One region of the Gemelliphila sp. 1F1 genome, then DNA from elsewhere that is predicted to be linked to it. Evidence: predicted binding sites of a transcription regulator. Region 1 holds the regulator's gene; the other holds the start of a gene.
The links. The regulator CtsR, encoded in region 1, represses protease genes until heat stress. The targets are predictions, from matches to a motif close to ATGGTCAATAAAGGTCAAACA.
Positions count from the first base shown of each region.

Region 2: a site for CtsR is predicted at 2,461-2,481, ahead of AC1XWJ_RS00915 (ATP-dependent Clp protease ATP-binding subunit). Genes of this name have one in related genera too.

Region 1 is NZ_JBXHBE010000001.1:431,043-441,897, reverse strand. Features, by position in the region: gene AC1XWJ_RS02090 (zinc metallopeptidase) at 1-125, shown strand, start outside; T-box leader at 251-450, shown strand; gene AC1XWJ_RS02085 (transporter substrate-binding domain-containing protein) at 612-1,418, shown strand; gene AC1XWJ_RS02080 (amino acid ABC transporter permease) at 1,430-2,071, shown strand; gene AC1XWJ_RS02075 (amino acid ABC transporter ATP-binding protein) at 2,086-2,811, shown strand; gene AC1XWJ_RS02070 (CtsR family transcriptional regulator) at 2,945-3,466, shown strand; gene AC1XWJ_RS02065 (ATP-dependent Clp protease ATP-binding subunit) at 3,466-5,931, shown strand; gene radA (DNA repair protein RadA) at 5,940-7,328, shown strand; gene AC1XWJ_RS02055 (PIN/TRAM domain-containing protein) at 7,606-8,688, shown strand; gene secG (preprotein translocase subunit SecG) at 8,752-8,982, shown strand; gene rnr (ribonuclease R) at 9,049-10,855, shown strand, end outside.
Region 2 is NZ_JBXHBE010000001.1:198,477-209,331, reverse strand. Features, by position in the region: gene AC1XWJ_RS00915 (ATP-dependent Clp protease ATP-binding subunit) at 1-2,434, opposite strand, end outside; gene AC1XWJ_RS00910 (RluA family pseudouridine synthase) at 2,595-3,437, shown strand; gene AC1XWJ_RS00905 (MFS transporter) at 3,506-4,654, opposite strand; gene AC1XWJ_RS00900 (CPBP family intramembrane glutamic endopeptidase) at 4,678-5,382, opposite strand; gene AC1XWJ_RS00895 (formate/nitrite transporter family protein) at 5,503-6,276, opposite strand; gene tsaD (tRNA (adenosine(37)-N6)-threonylcarbamoyltransferase complex transferase subunit TsaD) at 6,399-7,421, opposite strand; gene rimI (ribosomal protein S18-alanine N-acetyltransferase) at 7,425-7,862, opposite strand; gene tsaB (tRNA (adenosine(37)-N6)-threonylcarbamoyltransferase complex dimerization subunit type 1 TsaB) at 7,849-8,505, opposite strand; gene tsaE (tRNA (adenosine(37)-N6)-threonylcarbamoyltransferase complex ATPase subunit type 1 TsaE) at 8,499-8,954, opposite strand; gene AC1XWJ_RS00870 (thermonuclease family protein) at 9,095-9,649, shown strand; gene AC1XWJ_RS00865 (DNA-3-methyladenine glycosylase I) at 9,675-10,253, opposite strand; gene mfd (transcription-repair coupling factor) at 10,264-10,855, opposite strand, start outside.

The DNA.
Region 1 (10,855 bases):
GTAGACACTGTAAAAAAGTTCTTTCTGCAGCGGCTATGACTTATGTTGCAGCAGCATTAGTAGCTCTTATGGAATTAATGAGATTTATTTTAATAATTTTAAATTCTAGTAATAATAGAGGATAAAAAATTTGAAGTGTGGATAATATGTTATTCGCACTTTCTTTTTATTTATATCATAAAGTTATTTAATTTTTTTAAAAAACTATTGACAAAATATTATTTTGAGTATAGAATTATAAAAAATAAATATTAATACATTGATGAAGAGTAGTATTTTAAGTTTTGATTAAAGCGAGCTAATGTTGGTGGAAGGTTAGTATTATAATTTGGAAGAACGTACTTCGGAGTAATTTATTGAAAAATAATTGGTATTTCTGCCTTAAAGAACTAGAGTGGGTATAATAATTTATATCAAGAAGAGTGGCAACGCGAAAAATTCGTCTCTTTGTAAGCATTAGCTTATAAAGAGATTTTTTTATTGTCAAATTGCCTATCGACTTTGAATAAATTTATTACTAAAAAGAGTGGTACCGCGTTAATGACGTCTCTTTGCAAATTTTGCAAAGAGATTTTTTATTTTGTAATTAATTATTTATAAGGAGGAAAAAAATGAAAAAGTTTTATATGTTTTTATTATCAATTGTTTTGATAATAATTAGTGTTGGTTGTAGTGAAGATAATACTAATAGATTGGATAAAATAAAGAAAAAAGGAAAGATTACTCTTGCAGTATCTCCAGATTATCCACCTTATGAATTTTTCACTTCGGAAGATGGAGAAATTAAGGTTGTAGGTGCAGATATTTATTTAGCTGAAGAAATTGCTAAGAAATTAGATGTAGAATTAGAAATAGTTCAATTATCATTTGATTCATTATTACCAGCTTTGACATCTGGTAGGGTTGATATGGTAATTTCTGGGATGAATCCATCTGAAGAAAGACGAAAAGTTGTAGATTTCTCTAACAATTATTATGTAGGAGGAAGTGCGTTTATTATTAATAAAAATAAGGATGATATAAAATCATTAGAGGAATTAAAAACAAAAAAAATTGCAGTTCAAAAAGGATCTATTCAAGAGAAATATTTATTAGATGAATTAGGATTAGATAGAGATAATATTCAATCACTTTCAGATGTACCTAACTTACTACAAGATTTGAAAAATAATAATGTAGATGCGGTATTTTTAGCAGAAGATGTTAGTAAAATTTCTTTAAAGAAAGAAGATAGTTTAACTATTAGTAGTTTTGTTTTAGAAAAAGATGCTGAGTCAGATGGGTTAGCTATAGCTTTTAAAAAAGGAAATAATGATACTTTATTAACAGAAGTTAACAAAGTAATCGATGAAATAGTTGAGAATAATAAATTTGAAGAACAATTAATAAAATATGGCGAATTAGTTGCCAAGTATTAAGGAGGATTATTATGTTTAATTTTTTATCAGAGTACTATAAGATGTATATAGATGCCACGATAACAACTTTGGAAGTTTCATTTTTGGCATTACTAATAGGGGTAATTTTAGGAATTATAATATGTATAGCTAAAATAGGAACTATCAAAGTTTTTAAGTATATAGCAGTAGTTTATGTTGAAATAATTAGAAATACCCCTATACTAGTCCAAATAATGATAATTTATTTTGCATTGCCAGAGGTAGGTATATCTTTTTCACCTTTTGTGTCTGCGGTTATAGCTTTAGCATTAAATTCGGCAGCTTATGTTAGTGAAATATTAAGAGCAGGTATAAATGCGATTGATAAAGGTCAAATGGAAGCTGGACGTTCATTAGGACTTAATTACTACCAAACAATGAAATTAATTATTCTTCCTCAAGCGTTTAAAAATAGTTTGCCTGCATTAGGTAATGAATTCATATCATTAGTTAAAGAATCGTCTATAGTTTATTTTGTAGGAGTTGGAGATATTATGTTTGCAGCTAATTCTATAAAAAATGCGACTTACGAAACTTTTGGACCATACATAATTGCAGCGTTGATTTATTTTGTAATAACATCATTATTGTCACAAGCAGTTAAAAAACTTGAGAAAAAATTTGAAAGTTAAGGAGAATTATTATGATAATAGAAGTGAAAAATTTGACAAAAAATTTTAAAAATAATGAAGTGTTAAAAGGAATTAACTTTGAAATAAAAAAAGGAGAGAAAGTTGTTATCTTAGGATCTAGTGGTAGTGGAAAAAGTACAGCACTAAGATGTTTAAATTTATTAGAAAAACCTAATTCAGGACAAATATTATACAATAATAAAAATATATTGGATAAAAACTATGATATTAATAGTCATAGAGAAAAGGTAGGGATGGTATTCCAAAATTTTAATTTATTTAATAATATGACTGTTTTAGAAAATATAATGTTAGCTCCAAAGACGTTGCATAAAAATAAATCATTAGAAGAAATAAAATCACAATCTTTGAAGTTATTGAAAAGAGTAGGGCTAGAAGAAAAGCAAGATAGCTATCCAAACAACCTTTCTGGAGGACAAAAGCAACGTGTTGCAATAGCTAGAGCATTAGCTAATGATCCAGAAGTATTATTATTTGATGAACCAACTAGTGCTCTTGATCCGGAAATGGTAAAAGAAGTATTAGAGGTAATAAAAGAACTTTCAGAAGATGGATTAACTATGATAATTGTTACTCATGAGATGAATTTTGCAAAAGAAGTTGCAGATAGAGTAATGTTTATGAGTTATGGGATTATTCTTGAAGAAGGAACTCCTGATGAAATATTTAATAATGCAAAAGAAGAGAGAACTAAAGAATTTTTCAGTAAAATTTTATAGAAAAAAATAATGTGTAGGTAATATAACTACGCATTATTTTTTTGTATTAAAGTGATTATGTAGTAGAATTTTAAATTCATTTATAGTATAATAATACAAAGGTCAATTTTAGTCAATCAAGGAGGTTGATATAATGAATAATATGACGGACATTATAGAACAATATATAAAAGAGTTGTTAAATAATTCTGATGAAGATTTCATAACATTAAAAAGAAGTAATGTTGCCGAAAAATTTGACTGTGTTCCGTCGCAATTAAATTATGTAATAAAAACAAGATTTACTCCGGAACACGGTTTTACAATAGAGAGTAAAAGAGGCGGTGGTGGTTTTATAAGAATTACTAAAATCACTATTCATAACAATGCAGATTATCTAGATTATCTAATAGAAACTATTAATAATGAATCGTTAGAAAATATTGATTATATAAAAATATTGAAAATATTAAAAAATGAAAATTATATAAACTACTTTGATTTTGAAATTATGGGAACAGCATTTAGTAGACTATTGTCAAACTACCAAAACTTAGAACGATACATAATTGATAAGGATAATTTGGAAATTGCTAGAATAGAAACTCTTCAAAATCTGAAAGAAATGTTAATTGATTTCATAACAACAATAAAATATAGTAAGGAGAATAAATAATGTATATTAGATTTAATGAATCGGCTTTAATGGTACTTACAAATTCTAAAAAAGAAACGAAATCTTTTGGACTTAGAGCCGTTGGAACTGAACATTTATTACTTGCGATTTTATCGACTGATGGTTTAGGTAAGAAAGTTTTAAATAGATATGGTGTATCTTATAATGATTTTAAAAAAGAAGTTGAGAAATTTTATGAAGTTGAGTTAAAAGAAACGCCATTTTATAATGATGTGCTAATGACAAAGGAATATACTAATGGTGCAATAAAAACTATTGAACAAAGCCAAAATTTTGCAGATGATACTAGAAGTTTTGTAGTTAGTAGCGAACATTTACTATTATCGTTACTTAGTCAGTATGATAGTACGGCAGTAAAAATATTAAAAGATATAAAAAATATTAACGTAGATGCTTTGATTATTGAATTAACAAATTTATTAAAACAAAATCAAGGATTATTTTCAAAATTATTTGATACATTTAGAAACGTTGAAGAACAAGAAGATACTTCGAACCAAACTGAATTATTAAATTCTTTAGCTAAAGATTTAACTAAAGAAGCTTTGCATAACAAATTGGATCCTGTAGTAGCTCGCGATTCTGAAATAACTAGAATGATTGAGATATTAAATAGGAGAACAAAAAATAATCCAGTATTAATAGGGGAGCCAGGCGTTGGTAAAACTGCCATAGTAGAAGGATTAGCGCAAAGAATAGTATCACAAAATATTCCTAGTAATCTTCTAGGAAAAAGAGTTATGGTACTAGATATGGGAACGCTACTTGCTGGTACTAAATATCGAGGAGAATTTGAAGAACGTTTAAAAAATATAATAAATGAGATAGAAACAGCAGGAAATATTATTTTATTTATAGATGAAATTCATACAATTATAGGAGCAGGTGGAACAGAAGGAAGTGCAGATGCTTCTAATATTTTAAAACCTGCTTTGTCAAGAGGAACTATTCAAGTAATTGGAGCTACAACAATAGAAGAATATAGAAAATACTTTGAACGTGATGCTGCTCTAGAAAGAAGATTCCAACCTATTAAAGTAGAAGAACCTAAAGATAATGATTCTGTTGAAATTTTGAAAGGTTTACGTCATAAGTACGAAGAACATCATAATGTAGAAATTACAGATGCAGCTTTGGAGGCTGCAGTTAAGTTAAGTAGTACATATATAAATGATAGATTTTTACCAGATAAGGCAATTGACCTTATAGATGAAGCTAGTTCAAAAGTTAAGTTAAAATTTTATAAGTCTCCAGAAGAACTAAAAGAATATGAAGATGAACTTAATAAATTGAATATTGAGAAAGATGCAGCAGTTTTAAATCAAGAATTTGAAATAGCAGCTCAAAAACGTGATGAAATAAACGAAGTGGTCAAAAAAATTGAAGATTTTAAAATTAGTTGGCAAGATAATCTATCAAAAGAGAAAATTATTATTACTGATGAGCATATAGCTGAAGTTTTAGCAACATGGACAGGAATACCAGTAACAAAACTTAATCAAACAGAAAGTGAAAAACTGTTGAACCTTGAAGATACATTGCATCAGCGAGTGATCGGACAAGATGATGCAGTAATAAGCCTTGCAAAATCTATCCGAAGAGCTAGAAGTGGTTTTAAAGATGAAAATAGACCTATAGGAAGTTTTATTTTTTTAGGACCAACAGGTGTAGGAAAAACAGAACTAGCTAAAAGTTTATCAGAGGTATTGTTTGGATCAGAGGACAATATGATAAGAATGGATATGAGTGAGTATATGGAACCTCATTCTGTAAGTAGATTAATAGGAGCTCCTCCAGGATATGTAGGGTATGATTCTGCCGGTCAACTGTCGGAAAGTGTTCGTCAAAAACCTTATTCTGTAGTACTATTTGATGAAATCGAAAAAGCACATCCATCAATATTTAATATTTTGTTACAAGTACTTGACGATGGTAGATTAACAGATAGTAATGGTAGGTTAATTGATTTTAGAAATACAATAATAATTATGACATCAAATGTAGGAGTTAGCGAGCTAAGTGACCAAAAATTTGTAGGATTTGCTGGTAGCACATCTATTAAAGATGATTATCAAAATGTTCAAAAAACAATGATGGAGGCTCTAAAAAAACAATATAGACCAGAATTTCTAAATAGAATAGATGATATAGTAGTGTTCAAATCGTTAGAAAAAGAAGATCTTGAAAAAATTTCTTTATTACTGCTTGACGGTTTATCGAAACGTCTAAAAGATAGAGATATTACTATAAAACTTACTAAAAAAGCGATGGATAAAATAATAGAAGATGGTAGTATAAAAGAATACGGAGCAAGACCGCTTAAAAGAAGTATTCAAAAGAATATAGAAGATTTATTAAGTGAAGAAATATTAAAAAATCCAGAGTTATCAGGATTAATTAATATAGATTATAAAAAAGATAAATTTGTCGTTAAGAATAAATAGGTGACTCTATGGCAAAAAAAGTTTCAACAAAATATGAATGCAATGCTTGTGGTTATCAGAGTGTTAAATATTTAGGAAAATGTCCGAGATGCTTTAAATGGAATTCATTAGAAGAAGTAAGAGAGATAAAAGTTAATGATAAGCACAGTACATTTCTTTCTGAGCAAACACAATCTAAATTAGAAATTACAGTAGATAAGTTAAAAAATATTTCCACACAAGATGTTCCGAGAACTCTAACAGATAGTAATGAATTAAATAGAGTTTTAGGAGGTGGAGTAGTGCCGGGATCGTTAGTTTTACTTGGAGGAGATCCTGGAATAGGTAAATCAACATTGTTATTGCAGATATCATCATATTTATCCAAAGAACATGATGTTTTGTACGTTTCTGGAGAAGAGTCTGTTAGGCAAGTTAAAATTAGAGCAGATAGAATGAAAAGTGATACTAATGAATTATACGCTTATTCTCAGACAGACTTAAATTTAATATATGAAATAATAAAAAAAATTAAACCTAAGTTTTTGGTCATTGATTCTATACAAACTGTATATAATCCTAACTTAGATAATTCTCCAGGCAGTATAACTCAAGTAAGGGAATGTACGCAACAACTTATGAAGATTGCAAAAAGTTTAAATATTGCAATATTTATAGTAGGTCATGTCACTAAAGAAGGAACTATAGCCGGTCCTAAAATGCTAGAGCATATGGTAGATACAGTTTTATATTTTGAAGGGGAAGAACATCATAGTTATCGTATTTTACGAGCTGTAAAAAACAGGTTTGGATCTACTAATGAATTAGGTATTTTTGAAATGCAGTCTAGTGGTCTTATGGATATGGATAATCCTTCACAAATTTTTTTAGAAGAAAGAAGTAGAGATTTATCGGGAGCTACTATAGTGGGAACTATGGAAGGAACAAGACCATTGTTGGTAGAAATTCAATCATTAACAACTCCAACAGCATTCAATAATCCTAGAAGAGTGTCGACAGGCTTAGAGTACAATAAATTAGTTTTATTAATGGCAGTGTTGGAGAAAAAAGCTGGATACCTATTACAACAACAAGATGTTTATGTAAAAGTAGCTGGTGGAGTAAAAATAGATGATCCCGCAGTAGATTTGGGAGTTTTAATAGCTGTTGCCTCAAGTTTTAAAGATATTTCTGTTAATATGTATGATTGCTTTATAGGAGAAGTAGGTTTAACTGGAGAGATTCGTAGAGTTAGCAGAATTGAACAACGAATCAATGAAGCTAAAAAACACGGATTTAAACGAATATTTATCCCATATAGCAATAAAAATATTATTGATGTTCCTGAAGGCTTAGAAATAATCCCAGTAAAAAACATAAATAGTTGTTTAGACATAGTATTCGAACAAATATTTTAAATCTATATACAAAATATTATAAATTTGTTATTATAGATATAAGTTGTAGATATTTAATATCTTCAAATTATTGAAGAAATATTTAGAGTAGAGTAGAGTTGAAATTGTTAAATATATTTTTCGCTACAATAGTATTTAATAGCTTTGTAGCGAAAATATATTTTTAAGAGTTTAATTTAGATAAATATTTCTTAATAAATAAAATTTTAATATTTTATTTATAATTTAAGTACATATATTAGAATATATGAAATAAAATAAAACAAGGAGAGATTTTATGCTAAGAAAATTAATTGTAATAATTTCTGGGTTGTTAGGAGTTACAGTAGGAACATTAATAACTAACATTATATTTAGTAATAATTATTTTTCAAATATAAATGATATAGTATTAAGGTTAGTTGTAACATCTATTATAACATTATTGTTTATTATATTGTCTTTATTATTTTCATCAAGATTAGTAAGTGTTATAAAAAAAATAGAAGAAAAATTAAGTAATATACCTATGTCTAAAGTTGTATTTACAACTATAGGTCTTATTTTAGGATTACTTGTTGCAGCATTATTATCCCTTGCTACAAGTTCTATAGTATCAATACCGCTTATAACTTCTATAATTTCAGGTCTGTTCTATTTAGTATTCGGATATTTAGGATTTATATTAGGATATCGACGTGGTGGAGAATTTTTAGGGTTATTTACTAATAGATTACCTATATCAAGATCCAAAAATGAAGATAAGAAATCAAATGGTCAAAGTTTTATCTATGATAAAGTTGTTGATACTAGTGCTTTAATTGACTCTAGAATACATGATGTAGCACAAACAGGATTTTTAGAAGGAAAAGTTATTGTTCCTGAATTTGTTCTTAAAGAATTACAACTTATTGCAGACTCAGAAGATCCTATAAAAAGGTCTAAAGGTAGATTAGGATTAGATTGTGTAGAAGACTTACAAAAGACTGAGAGTGTCAATTTGGTAATAGATAGTGACTATAAATATAAGGAGCATGATGCAGTTGATGGGTTGTTGATAGATTATGCGAAAAAAAATAAGTGTGCAATCATAACGACAGATTATAATTTAAACAAATTAGCGACAGTTCAATCTATTAAAGTGCTAAATGTTAATGATTTATCTAATGCAGTAAAACCAATTTTAACTGCGGGTGAAAAGCTAACAGTTCATGTTCAAAGAGAAGGTAAAGAAAATAATCAAGGTATTGCATACACAGAAGATGGAACAATGATAGTAGTAGAAAATGGAAAAAAATCAGTAGGAAAAAATATAGAAGTAGAAGTTCAGAGTGTGTTACAAACATCATCTGGAAGAATAATATTTACAAAAATAATATAGTTGTAATTTCAGAAAATATATGATATTATAAATTTTATGTGGATAAGTAATTAGGAGGAAAATATGCATACTTTATTAATGACACTAGCATTAGTTAGCAGTATTTTAATAATTATAGTAGTGATGTTACAAGAAAGTAAGTCTGGAGGATTATCAGGTCTTACAGGTGGAGCAGAAGAATTATTTGGAAAACAAAAAGTAAGAGGAGCGGAATTAGTTTTACAAAGAATAACAATTATTTTGGCACTAATTTTCTTTGTTTCTCTATTATGCTTAACTTGGTTTAACATTTAATATTGTAAATTGACCCAAAATACTTTATTTTGGGTCAATTTTATTAGTTACCAAATAGGAGGGAAAATGTTAGAAGAAATTATAAAAATATTCAAAAAAGAAAAAGTTTTAACTATTGAAAATTTAAAAGAGATTATGCTCGTAGATAACTCAAAACAATTTGTTGAATTAATAAAAAATATAGAAAAGTTAGTAAATAGACGAGTAATAGCTCAATTAAAAAATGATAAATTTTTGTATATAGCAGAAGATATACATTTGGAGGGAATTATTAAAGTAAATCAAGGAGGATTTGCATTTGTCTATATCCCTAATTTAGATATTGAAATTTATATACCTAAAGGATTTTCTAAGGGAGCTATGACAGGAGATAAAGTATCTGTTAATGTAGATAATTTTGTTATTAGTGATAAAAATATAGAAGGTATTGTTACAGAAATATTAGAAAGAAATACTAAGTACACAGTTGGTACTTTGATAAAATCTAAATTATTTGCTCATGTTAAAAGCGATGATAAAAATATTGATAAGTACATTAAAATTGAAAATGATATAAATAACTTACTAGATGGAGATAAAGTTCTAGTAGAAATAACAGTATATGCTAAAAATAGATTTGATGATCATAAAGGTGTTATTATAAAATCGTTAGGTCACAAAGATGATCCAGGTATTGATATTTTGTCAACAGTTTATAAACACCAAATTCCAGTTGAATTTTCTAATGAAGTAGAAGAAGATTTAGAAAGTATAATCGAAGAGATTTTGTTAGATGATAAATATAAGGATTGTACTGAGGATCTTGTAGTTACAATAGATGGTGATGATTCTAAAGATTTAGACGATGCTATTTCTGTTGTAAAGACTAAAAAAGGATATAAATTAAAAGTTTTTATTGCAGATGTAAGTAGATATGTACTAGAAGGAAGTAGGCTAGATGAAGAAGCTTCTAAGAGAGGATGTAGTGTTTATTTGGTAGATAGAGTAATCCCAATGCTTCCTAGAAAACTTTCTAACAATATTTGTTCTTTGAACCCTAATGTATTACGATATACTATATGTTGTGATATGAATTTTAATGACTCTGGGATGATTGTAGATTATGATATATATCCAGCTATAATAAAATCAAAAGGTAGACTAACTTATAAAAAAGTAAATGCCGTATATAACGATGATAGGAAAATAGTTGATGAGTATGAAAACTATTTGCCTATGTTAAATTATGCTTTAGAATTATCGTTAAAAATTCGAGAAAATAGAGAGCGTAGAGGGGCGATAGATTTTGATAAATCAGAATCAAAAATTTTGGTAGATAAAGATGGTAAAGTTCTTGATATTATTCTTAGAGAAAGAGAAAGAGCTGAGAAAATGATTGAAGACTTTATGCTTAGTGCTAATGAAGTAGTAGCTGAACATTTTTATTGGTTAGAAACACCATTTATTTATAGGATACACGAAGAACCTAAAGTAGAAAAATTAAGACAATTTTTTGATCTATCAGCCAGTTTTGGTTATCGAGTTAAAGGTAACATTAAAGAAATAGAGCCTTATATGTTAGCAAATATGTTAGATAAGTTTAGAGGGAAATCTGTAGAAAGTATGTTATCAACGGTATTGTTAAGAACTATGAATCAAGCTAGATATTCTAGTTTAAATATTGGACATTTTGCTCTAGCTTCAAAATACTACACACATTTTACCTCTCCTATAAGACGATATCCTGACTTATTAGTTCATAGAATGATACGTAGTTATTTATTCGGCGGAGATATTAGTCAAAAAAATAAAGATCATTTTGAAGAAATATTGCCAATTTTAGCTGAGCAATCTTCATTGTATGAAAAAAGAGCAGTAGATTGTGAACGTGAAG
Region 2 (10,855 bases), 230 kb from region 1:
TATCATATCCTCCAGTAGCTATCCAATCAATAACATTTTCAGTATAAGTAAGATTAACATTTTGTTTTTCTAATCTTAGAACTAATTCTGATAAAAGTTTTTTAGTTATATCTTTAATATTATTTTCAGATAATGGTTTAAATATTATAATATCATCCATACGATTTAATATTTCTGGCTTGAAATATCCATAAAGTTGATTAATTACATTTTTTCTCGTTTCTTCTGTAATTTCTCCGTCATTAGCCTCTTCTAATAAATTCATAGATCCGATATTTGATGTCATTATTATAATTGTATTTTTGAAATCAACTACTACTCCTTTAGAATCTGTTAATGTACCTTCATCTAATAGTTGTAACAAGATATTAAATACATCTGTATGAGCTTTTTCTACTTCATCCAATAATATTATGCTGTATGGATTTCTACGAACACTTTCTGTCAGTTGACCACCTTCTTCATAACCTACATATCCCGGAGGAGCTCCTATTAATCTACTAACAGAATGTTTCTCCATATATTCACTCATATCTATTCTAACAATATTTTTTTCGTCATCAAAAAGATTAAGTGCTAAAGCTTTTGCTAATTCTGTTTTACCTACTCCAGTAGGCCCTAAGAATAAGAAACTTCCTATAGGTCTATTAGGATCAGAAATCCCAGCTCTAGAACGAAGTATAGCATTAGTAACACTATTCACAGCTTCATCTTGTCCTATTACTTTCTTATGTAGTGCAAATGATAGATTAAGTAATTTCTCTTTTTCTGTTTCTACTAATCTAGTAACTGGAATTCCGGTTACTTGACTTACTATATAACCTATTTCGTCTTCTGTTACTTCTTGTTTTAACAATTTATAATCATCTTCTTTTGCATTTTCTTCTAATTCTAATAATTCTGCTTCTAATTTTGGTAGTACTGAATATTTAAGCTCTGATGCTAATTCCAAATCATAATTATTTTCTGCTCTTTCTAATTCTAATTTTTTACTATCTATATCAGATCTCAATTTACTAATTTTAGATATTTTTTCTTTTTCTTTATCGACTTGCAGTTGAAGATATGATTGTTCTTCTCGCAAACTAGCTAGTTCTTCAATGAGATTTTCTAAACGTTTTTTGGATACTTCATCAGTTTCTGATTTCAATGCTTTTTCTTCTATTTCTAATTGCATAACTTTTCTATTAATAATATCTAACTCTTCGGGATTCGACGAATTTTCTGTCTTTATTGTAGCGCAAGCTTGATCTATTAAATCAATGGCTTTATCTGGTAAAAATCTATCCGTTATATATCTATTAGAAAGTTCTGCAGCATCTACTATGGCTCTATCTGAAATTTTTACGCCATGATAAACCTCAAATCTTTCTTTTAAACCGCGTAAAATAGAAATTGTATCCTCAACTGTCGGTTCTTTTACTAATACTTTTTGGAATCTTCTTTCTAATGCTGAATCTTTTTCAATATAATTTCTATATTCATTTAATGTTGTAGCACCAATACAATGTAATTCTCCTCTAGCTAGCATTGGCTTCAATATATTTCCTGCGTCCATGGCACCATCTGTTTTACCAGCACCAACTAACATATGAATTTCATCAATAAATAAAATTATATTCCCTTCTTTTTCTTTAATTTCTTTTAGTACTGCTTTTAAACGTTCTTCAAACTCACCTCTGTATTTAGCTCCAGCTACTAAACTAGTTAAATCCAATTCAAATATAATCTTATTTTTTAATTCTTCTGGTACATCCCCTTTAACTATTCTTTGAGCTAGTGCTTCTACTATTGCTGTTTTACCTACACCCGGTTCCCCTATTAAAACAGGATTATTTTTAGTTTTTCTTGATAAAATTCTTATTACATTTCTAATTTCATCATCTCTACCAATAACAGGATCTATCTTTCCTAATTTAACCTCTGATACTAAATCACGTCCATATTTTTCTAATACTTCATAGCTATTTTCTGGATTTTCATTCATAACTTTTTTGCCTCCTCTAATATCATCAATGACTTTTGTCAATTTTTCCAATGTTGTTACATTATCTAAATTATTTTTAAAAATACTGTTAGTTATATAACTAGCTAATAACAAGTGTTCACAAGAAATAAACTTATCTTCATACTTATCTTTTAGTTTATTGGCTTCTTGCATTAAGTTATTAGCATCATTACTTATATAAGAACCATAGCTTATATTATCACCAACTACTGAATTTATTTTTCTCATTTCATTATCTAATTCAGACAAGAGTTTTTCTTTGTTAACATTAATTCTTGTCAGAATATCACTATACAAATTAATATTTTTAGTAGCTTCATAAATTATCATTTCACTTGTTATACTTTGACTTTTTAATTCTATTGCTTTTTGTTGTGCCTTTGACAAAATTTCTTTGACACTATTAGTTAAACTATTTATATCCATAATTAACCTCCAATATAGTCAATTTTGTTTTGACCTTTTTTGACTATAAAAATATTATACACCTTTTGACCAATTTTGACAATAGTTTTTTTAAAAAATTTTACTTTAAATAAAAAAAATGTTAGAATAACAATCTAGATTAATACAAAGGACTTATTTTATGAAATTTATAATTAATGATAATTATCCTACCTTACGTGAATATTTATTAAATTTTTTACTATTGTCTAAAAAAAATGTTCATATATTAAATATGGCTAAAGACGGAATATTCATTAATGGTAAGAATGTTAATTTATACGAAAAAATATATAAAAACGATATTTTAGAAATAACTATTCAATTAGCTAATTCTACATATATTAATAACAATAATATAAATATTGATATTGAATATGAAGATGACTTTATTCTAATAGCTTCTAAGCCGTTCGGTATGAAAACTCATCCTAACGACATTAATATAGAAAACAATGCATTGGTTAACTACTTAATAAAAAATTATAACTACTTAGAGCCAATACACAGATTAGATATAGATACATGCGGATTGGTTATTTTTGCAAAAACTCCTCTAGTAAAATCAAAACTTGATTACAATTTAGAAAATAAATACATAAAAAGATATTACAATGCTATTGTTAAAAATAGTATTCGCCCTCAAACAATAACAACCAAAATCGGAAGAAGTAATACTGAAAAGAATAAAATGGCTGTTACCAATAATGGAAAAATAGCAATTACTAATATTTTATCATGTACAAAAACAAAAAATAATTTTTACAAAATTGAAATTTCTTTAGAAACTGGACGAACTCATCAAATAAGAGTTCATCTAGCATATTTGAAAAATGCTATTATTGGTGATAAACTTTATTCAAAAGATTATATTAACTATCCTAATATGTATTTAGGAGCTTTAAAAATTGAGTTAAATCATCCTATATCAGATGAAAAAATAATTGTAAAGTCTAAATACTCAGACTTGTTTTCTAAAATGTAATATTTTTTGAATTGAGACTAATGAAAAAGGTGTAACGAAAAATAGCATTACACCTTTTTATATAAATATTAAAATTTCAATCTACTAGCAATTATTAATGAGATAAAAGCAACCCCCGATGACACAAGGAATACTAAGTTAGTACTAATGTCCCATATAAATCCTACCATATACATACCCAAAAATGCACTTAATTGAAATCCTACTGCACTGTATAAATTTTGCATTTCTAGTGTTTTTTCTGAATTAAATTTACTATTAAGTAATAAAATAAAAGATATTTGAGCTAAGGCAAAAGTTATTGCGTGTAATGTTTGCATAAAGATAAAAACATATACATTTTCAAACAAACCTAGCATTAACCACCTAAAAGCTGCAGTCGCACAAGCAAATATTAAAAATTTCCTTGCGCTAATATTTCTAGGCAATTTATTAGAAAATATAAAAAATAGTATCTCTGATATAACCGAAATGTTAACTATTAATCCTGTTAACCACTTTAATGAAATGTTCATACCTTCAAGGTATAAAACACTATAATTATTATATGCTGCATGACTAAGTTGTAAAAAGAAAAATGTCAAAATCAACAATATTGCATTTCTATCATTCTTAAGCCAAATAAACTGTTTAGATGTTCGTTTAGAATTATTACTATATGAATCTACATTTTTTAACAAATCAGGAGTCGGCATTAATGTAAACATAAAGTAAATAAACACTAAACTCGCTAAAACATAAAATATATAGTTATTACTAATATAACCTAAAACACTTCCTACTATTATACCTATAGTCATAAAACTAATAGAGCCAAAAACTCTAACCTTACCATAATCTACATTTCCTTCTTTAAGAAAAAGTGATGATGTTGTTTCTGTAAGTGGTGTTAAACTAAAATAAGTTAACCCGAATAAAAATGTTACCAAAAATAAATTTATTTTATTATCAACGAATCCATAAAATAATACTATCACAAAACCAGATAATCCAATTACTTTATATGACATATGTAGTCCAAATCTTTTTATCAAAGCAGTACTAACAAATATACCGCTGATAAATCTAGCTAAATAAATCATAGAGAAAACTGCACTAGCTTCTAATACTGATAAATTTTTTATCGTTGTTAAATAAATTATCCAATATTGAAAAAATACACCTTGCACAGCATACTGCAAGAAATAATTTAATCCTAACCAATTTTTTGCCTTCATATACTTTATCCTCACCAATTATACTACGCTAAAAAAACTTGAGCATATAAAACTATAAAGTTCATCAAAATATGGGCTAGTATAGGTGCAAATATTCTACCTGTAACTTTATATAATATACTAAATACAATAGACATAACTATATAGACTACCATAACAGGGGAAATTCCATCATGTGGCAATGCAAAAATAATACCAGTAACCATAGCAGCTAATGAAAATCGTAATTTATTGTTGTTTGTATCTATAATATCATATAAATATCCAAATATTGCTTTTCTAAAAACTAATTCTTCTAATACAGGTGCAAATACTATTGCATAAACAGAATATAAAGGAACTGATTTTACAATTTGCGATATAGTCGATGTATTTTGACTACCAGTCTCAATACCAAATATAGCCGATATTAATTGCAAAATAATTCCCAACATCATCTGTAACATCATCATAATAATAAATCCTATAAATCCATATAAAAATGTTTTTAATATCCCAGACTTGTTATTTACATTTTCTATACTATTAATTTTATTCTTATTAGTGAAGAAAATAATTATTATACTAGCTATTAAACAGTTAATTAGCATAATAGATATTCTTGAAGTTACACTAGTAACACTAATAGTTCTTAATATAAAAGTTGGTAAAAAAATAGTAAATATTAGGTATATTACTACAACAAAAAAACTTTTCCAAAATTGACCTTTTTTTAAAGAAATATTCATATCTTAACCTCCAAATTATAGACTATAACATTATACCACACTTTGAAATAAATAAACTTAAATTTTAGTGAATATAAAAAATAAAATCTTTGACTCTTTTTAAAGTCAAAGATTTTATTTTTATCGTTTTTGGTACGCTAATGAATATAAACAAGCAACCATTACTAGACCTCCTAGTAAATTACCTATCCAAACAAAAAGCATATTTTCTGCAAATTGTAAAAATGTAATATGTGCTCCCGCCAACATCGCTGCTGGTATTATAAACATATTTGCCACAACGTGTTGGAATCCAATAGCAACAAAAGTCATAACTGGAAACCAAGCTCCTAAAATTTTTCCTGTAACATCTTTAGCTGCAAATGATAACCAAGCTCCCATACTCACTAACCAGTTACACCCTATGCCAGAAACAATCATTTGAAGCGGAGTTGCATTCACCTTTGCTTCAGCAGTATGAATAGTCTTTTCCAAAACAACTCCTTCTGTAAGACCAACTATATGACCGAAGAAATATGCTACAAAAACTGCTCCAACTACATTCATAAGTGTTATAAAAACATAATTTTTTAAAAGTCTTTTTATATCTATTTTTTTAGATAAATAAGCAGCTCCTACAGCCATCATATTACTAGTAATAAGTTCTCCTCCACCTACTAAAATACAAGCAAGTCCTACTGGAAAGACTGCAGCACCAATAAATGATCCAAATCCTCCCCATTCGTGAGGGAAAGTTCCCGCTATTCTTATGTAAGCTAGATATCCTACACTAATAAATGCTCCCCCCAAAAATCCTAATACAACCATATATAGCCAACCTGCATTAGCTTTTGCTTGTCCTTTTTGGGCAGAATATTCATATATTTCTTGAGGTTCTAAATAAAGTTTAGACATATATACTACTCCTTAAATTAATTTTACAATGACTATTATACAACAAAAAACTAAATATTTGCAAGCGTATAATGTAACTATATAAAAAAACTTATGTAGTTCTTGTACTACATAAGTCTTACCTATTTCATAATTTTCTCTAATTTCATACTAGATTTTGCATTTAACTCTAATGGATTAGTAAAAATATTGTTTTTGTAATAATAATATCCCACTGCTCCCATCATAGCTGCATTATCGCTACAATATTCCATTTTTGGTATTAATAATTCAATATTTAGCTTATTAGCTAGATTGTTAGCACGTTCTCTAAGTTCACTATTTCCAGCTACCCCTCCTGCTATAATAAGTTGCTCAACATTAAATTGAATTAAAGCTTTCTCTGTTTTATATAATAAAATATCAATTACTGCTTTTTGAAAACTTGTAGCCAAATCTTCTTTTATTATTTCTTCTCCCCGCTGTTTTGCATTATGAATAATATTTATAACAGCAGACTTAATACCAGAGAAACTGAAATTATAATCATCACTGTCTATCATAGCTCTAGGAATGTTATAGTTATCTTCTCCTAGTTTAGCTAATGCATCTATTTTCGGGCCGCCTGGATATTCTAATGATAATTGTCTAGCTATTTTGTCATACGCTTCACCTACAGCATCATCCAAAGTACTACCTATTATTTTGAATTTCAATTCATCCTCTAAAATAACTAACTCGGTATGCCCTCCACTAACTACTAAAGCTAAAGCGGGATATTTTATATTGTTTTCAATGTTAGTGGCATAAATATGTCCAGCTATATGATGTGCAGCTATTAAAGGTTTATTCAATGTATAACTTAATGTCTTAGCAACATTAACACCAACTAACAATGATCCTATTAGTCCTGGACCTTGAGTTACACATATAGCATCTATCTCTTCTAAGGATATATTTGCTTCTTCTAAACTTTGAGCCACTATTTGTAAAATTACCTCTATATGCTTTCTACTAGCTATTTCTGGAACTACTCCTCCATACTGCTTATGAGTATCTATTTGACTACTTACAATATTAGACAAAACTTTCTTTCCATTTTCTACAATAGCAACACTAGTTTCATCACAGCTAGTTTCTATAGCTAAAATTTTAACATTATTCATTGCTTAAAACTCCCTTACCATAACATAAGCTGTTTCTCCGTTATTTTGATAATAATTTTCTCTACGTCCAGAAACATCAAATCCTGCTTTAATATACACTTTATAAGCTCTCTTATTACTTTCTCTAACTTCAATAGTTGCTCTTTTTGCATTTTTCATTTTATATAGTTCCATTATATATACAAGGAATAATTGCCCTAATTTTTTATTTTGATGAGGTTTATCAATAACTATCTTATTTATCTGATATTCATCAACTACATACCAGCCACCACAAAATCCTAGAATCTCATCATCATTAAAAATAGCATAATACTCAGAATTTTCGTGCTCTAATTCATTTTTTAGCATTTCTTTTGTCCAAGGATCATCAAAATTATTATTATCTATCTCTGACAATCTATCTAAATGTTCTACACCAACTCTATTAATTTTTATCATTTTTTAAACTCCTTTCTGCCTCTGTTAAACGTAAGTAGTTAGGTATTGCAGCAAAGCTAGTTGTTTGTTGAGAATAGTTTTTTACTAATAAATAATCTTTTGCATCAATATTTTTTATTACTACACTAAAATCTACTTTTACATTATTGTAATCAAAATTTCCAACATTTGTTATAAATTGAACAGATTTATTTAAATTATTAACATATGATACTAATTCTTCAAATGAATAATATCCTTCTGTCAACACCTCTTCATTATTAAAATATGCTGCAGCATAAACATTCCCTCTACGACCATCAAAAAAAGAAACAGTCAAAATATTTTTTTTATTATAGTTTGCAGCAAGAAGTCTCAAAGATGATAATGTCTTTATAGATATTTTCAAAACATAAGATAATGTTTTACCTATTGACAAAACTACTCTAAGAGCTGTATAAGAGCCCGGACCATTAGTTACAACTATTTCCGTTAAATCGTTTTTACTAACATTAGCATTACTTAAACAGTTATCTATTTCTTTTAATATTATTTCAGATAAATTTCTATGGCTCTCAACAATGCTCTCAGCTAAAATTTGATTATTTTTTATACAACATACTGATAAAGTACTGTTTGATCCATCTATAACCAAACTTACCATAATTTTATAATCTCTCTTTCTATATTTTTGTATTTATCCCCTTCAGATAATATCTCAACAATTCTTACATCATTATCATAATTTATTTGAAAATTAATTTTGTCTTTAGGCAAAAAGTCAGAGATAAATTCTGACCATTCTATAACACAAACAGCTTGTTCATAAAATATATCCTCAAAGCCCAAATCTTCTTCATTATTTTCTAATCTATAGGCATCGATATGATAGAACATTTTATTATTAGCTTCATACTCTTTCAAAATATTAAATGTAGGTGAATTAACTACATCATTAACTCCCAAATATTTTGCAAAAAATTGAGTGAAAGTAGTTTTTCCAGCACCTAAATTTCCATTTAAAGTTAAAATAAAATTTTCCGTTACAAGTTCTGACAATAATTTTGCTAAACGTTCTGTATCCTCTAAATTTTTTAATATAATTATTGACATATAAGCTCCTATACCTAGTTAATTAATAATACTATAATACATTATTTATATTCTAAATGCAATATTTTGATAACTATAACTGCTCAATAGAAAATTAAACAATTTTATGATATCATTAGATAATTGATAAGGAGGATATTATGAATAAAAAACTATATTCTATACTAACTACTATTTTTACGGTTGCCATTATTCTATTTTTATATATTTATGGTGGAGATTTATTTAATAATACAAAATACAATTCTGAAACAATAAACGGAGTACAAATTACTGGAGATACAACAAAATACCCAGTTCAATTTATTCGAAAAATAGATGGAGATACTATTAAAGTAAAATTCAACAATCAGGATTTAACCGTAAGATATCTATTAATAGATACCCCAGAAACAGTTAAAGCAAACACAGAAGTTCAACCTTATGGACCTGAAGCAAGTGCTTTAAATGAAAAAATATTAAAAAATGCAAAAAAAGTAGAAATAGAATTTGATGTATACAAAAAAAAAGATAAGTATGATAGAGCACTTGCATACGTATATGCTGATGGGAAAAATGTTCAAGAACAATTACTTAAAGAAGGTTTGGCAGAAATAAAATATGTTAAAGAACCCGATACTCGTTATCTAAATGATTTTAAAAAAGCACAAAATGAAGCCAAAGCTAATAAGAGAAATTTATGGAGTAACAATTAAAAATGAATTAGATTAGAATAATTATCTAATCTAATTCATTTTTACACTTATCATAGCAAAAACAATCAATTAAATGATCGTTAATAATTCCTATAGCCTGTAAATAACTATAAATAACCGTACTTCCTACAAAAGAAAATCCTCTTTTTTTCATATCTTTACTTATCATATCAGATAATGAAGTTTTCCCTGGTATCTCACTCATAGTTTTATTTTCGTTATTAATTTTTTTATAATCTACAAAGTTCCATATATAATTGTAAAAAGTTTTAAATTCTTTTTGAATATTAATAAAGGCTATTGCATTTTTTCTTATAGCATATATTTTTAATTTATTTCTAATAATTCCTTCATTTTCTCTTTGTTTTTCAAGAAATTCATCGCTATATGTTGAACATACATTGTAATCAAAATTATCAAAGGTATCCAAATAATTCTTTCGTTTCTTTAATATTATATACCAACTAAGTCCTGCTTGCATACACTCTAACATAAGTAGTTCAAATAATTTTTGCTCAGAATTAACAACTCTTCCCCACTCGTTATCATGATACTCTATCAATAAATCATTACTAGCCCAATTACATCTAATTTTACCGCCCATATATTGTCTACTATCTCCTTAAATTTATTACAGGTTTAATATCTTTTATTAATTTAATCAACCTTTTAATTGAATAATTATTACCTTTATCAATTTCAATTATTAAAGTATCTTTTACCATAATCCTTACATCCTTATTAGCGGACAATATCTCAAATAGTAATTTTCCATCCAAACTGTCTAAAATTTCTTTTTTAAATGTAATAATTGATTTGTTAGCAAGTTCTTTAATACTATCTACTAAAATATCTTGAGCATTTACTTTTAGCAAAGTTAAATCTAGTAGATTTTCTACTTCAACACCAAAATCCGAAAATCTATCTATTAATTCTTCAGTAATTACTTCTATATCTTCTTCTGTCTTAGCATTATTTAATTCTTTATAAAAGTATATTTTATCTGCATCATTATTAATATAAGATTTAGGAATGAAAGCATCTATATTCAATTTTATATCAATTAGATTACCCTCTTGTTCAAAAATATCGTATGTTGAATTTTTTGTTTTTTCTTTAATTATTTGCTCATAATAACTAATATCCTGAGTTTTATCCGCCTTTATTAATGGTTCTAGTATTTCCTTTTTATCTGATAATTCTTTT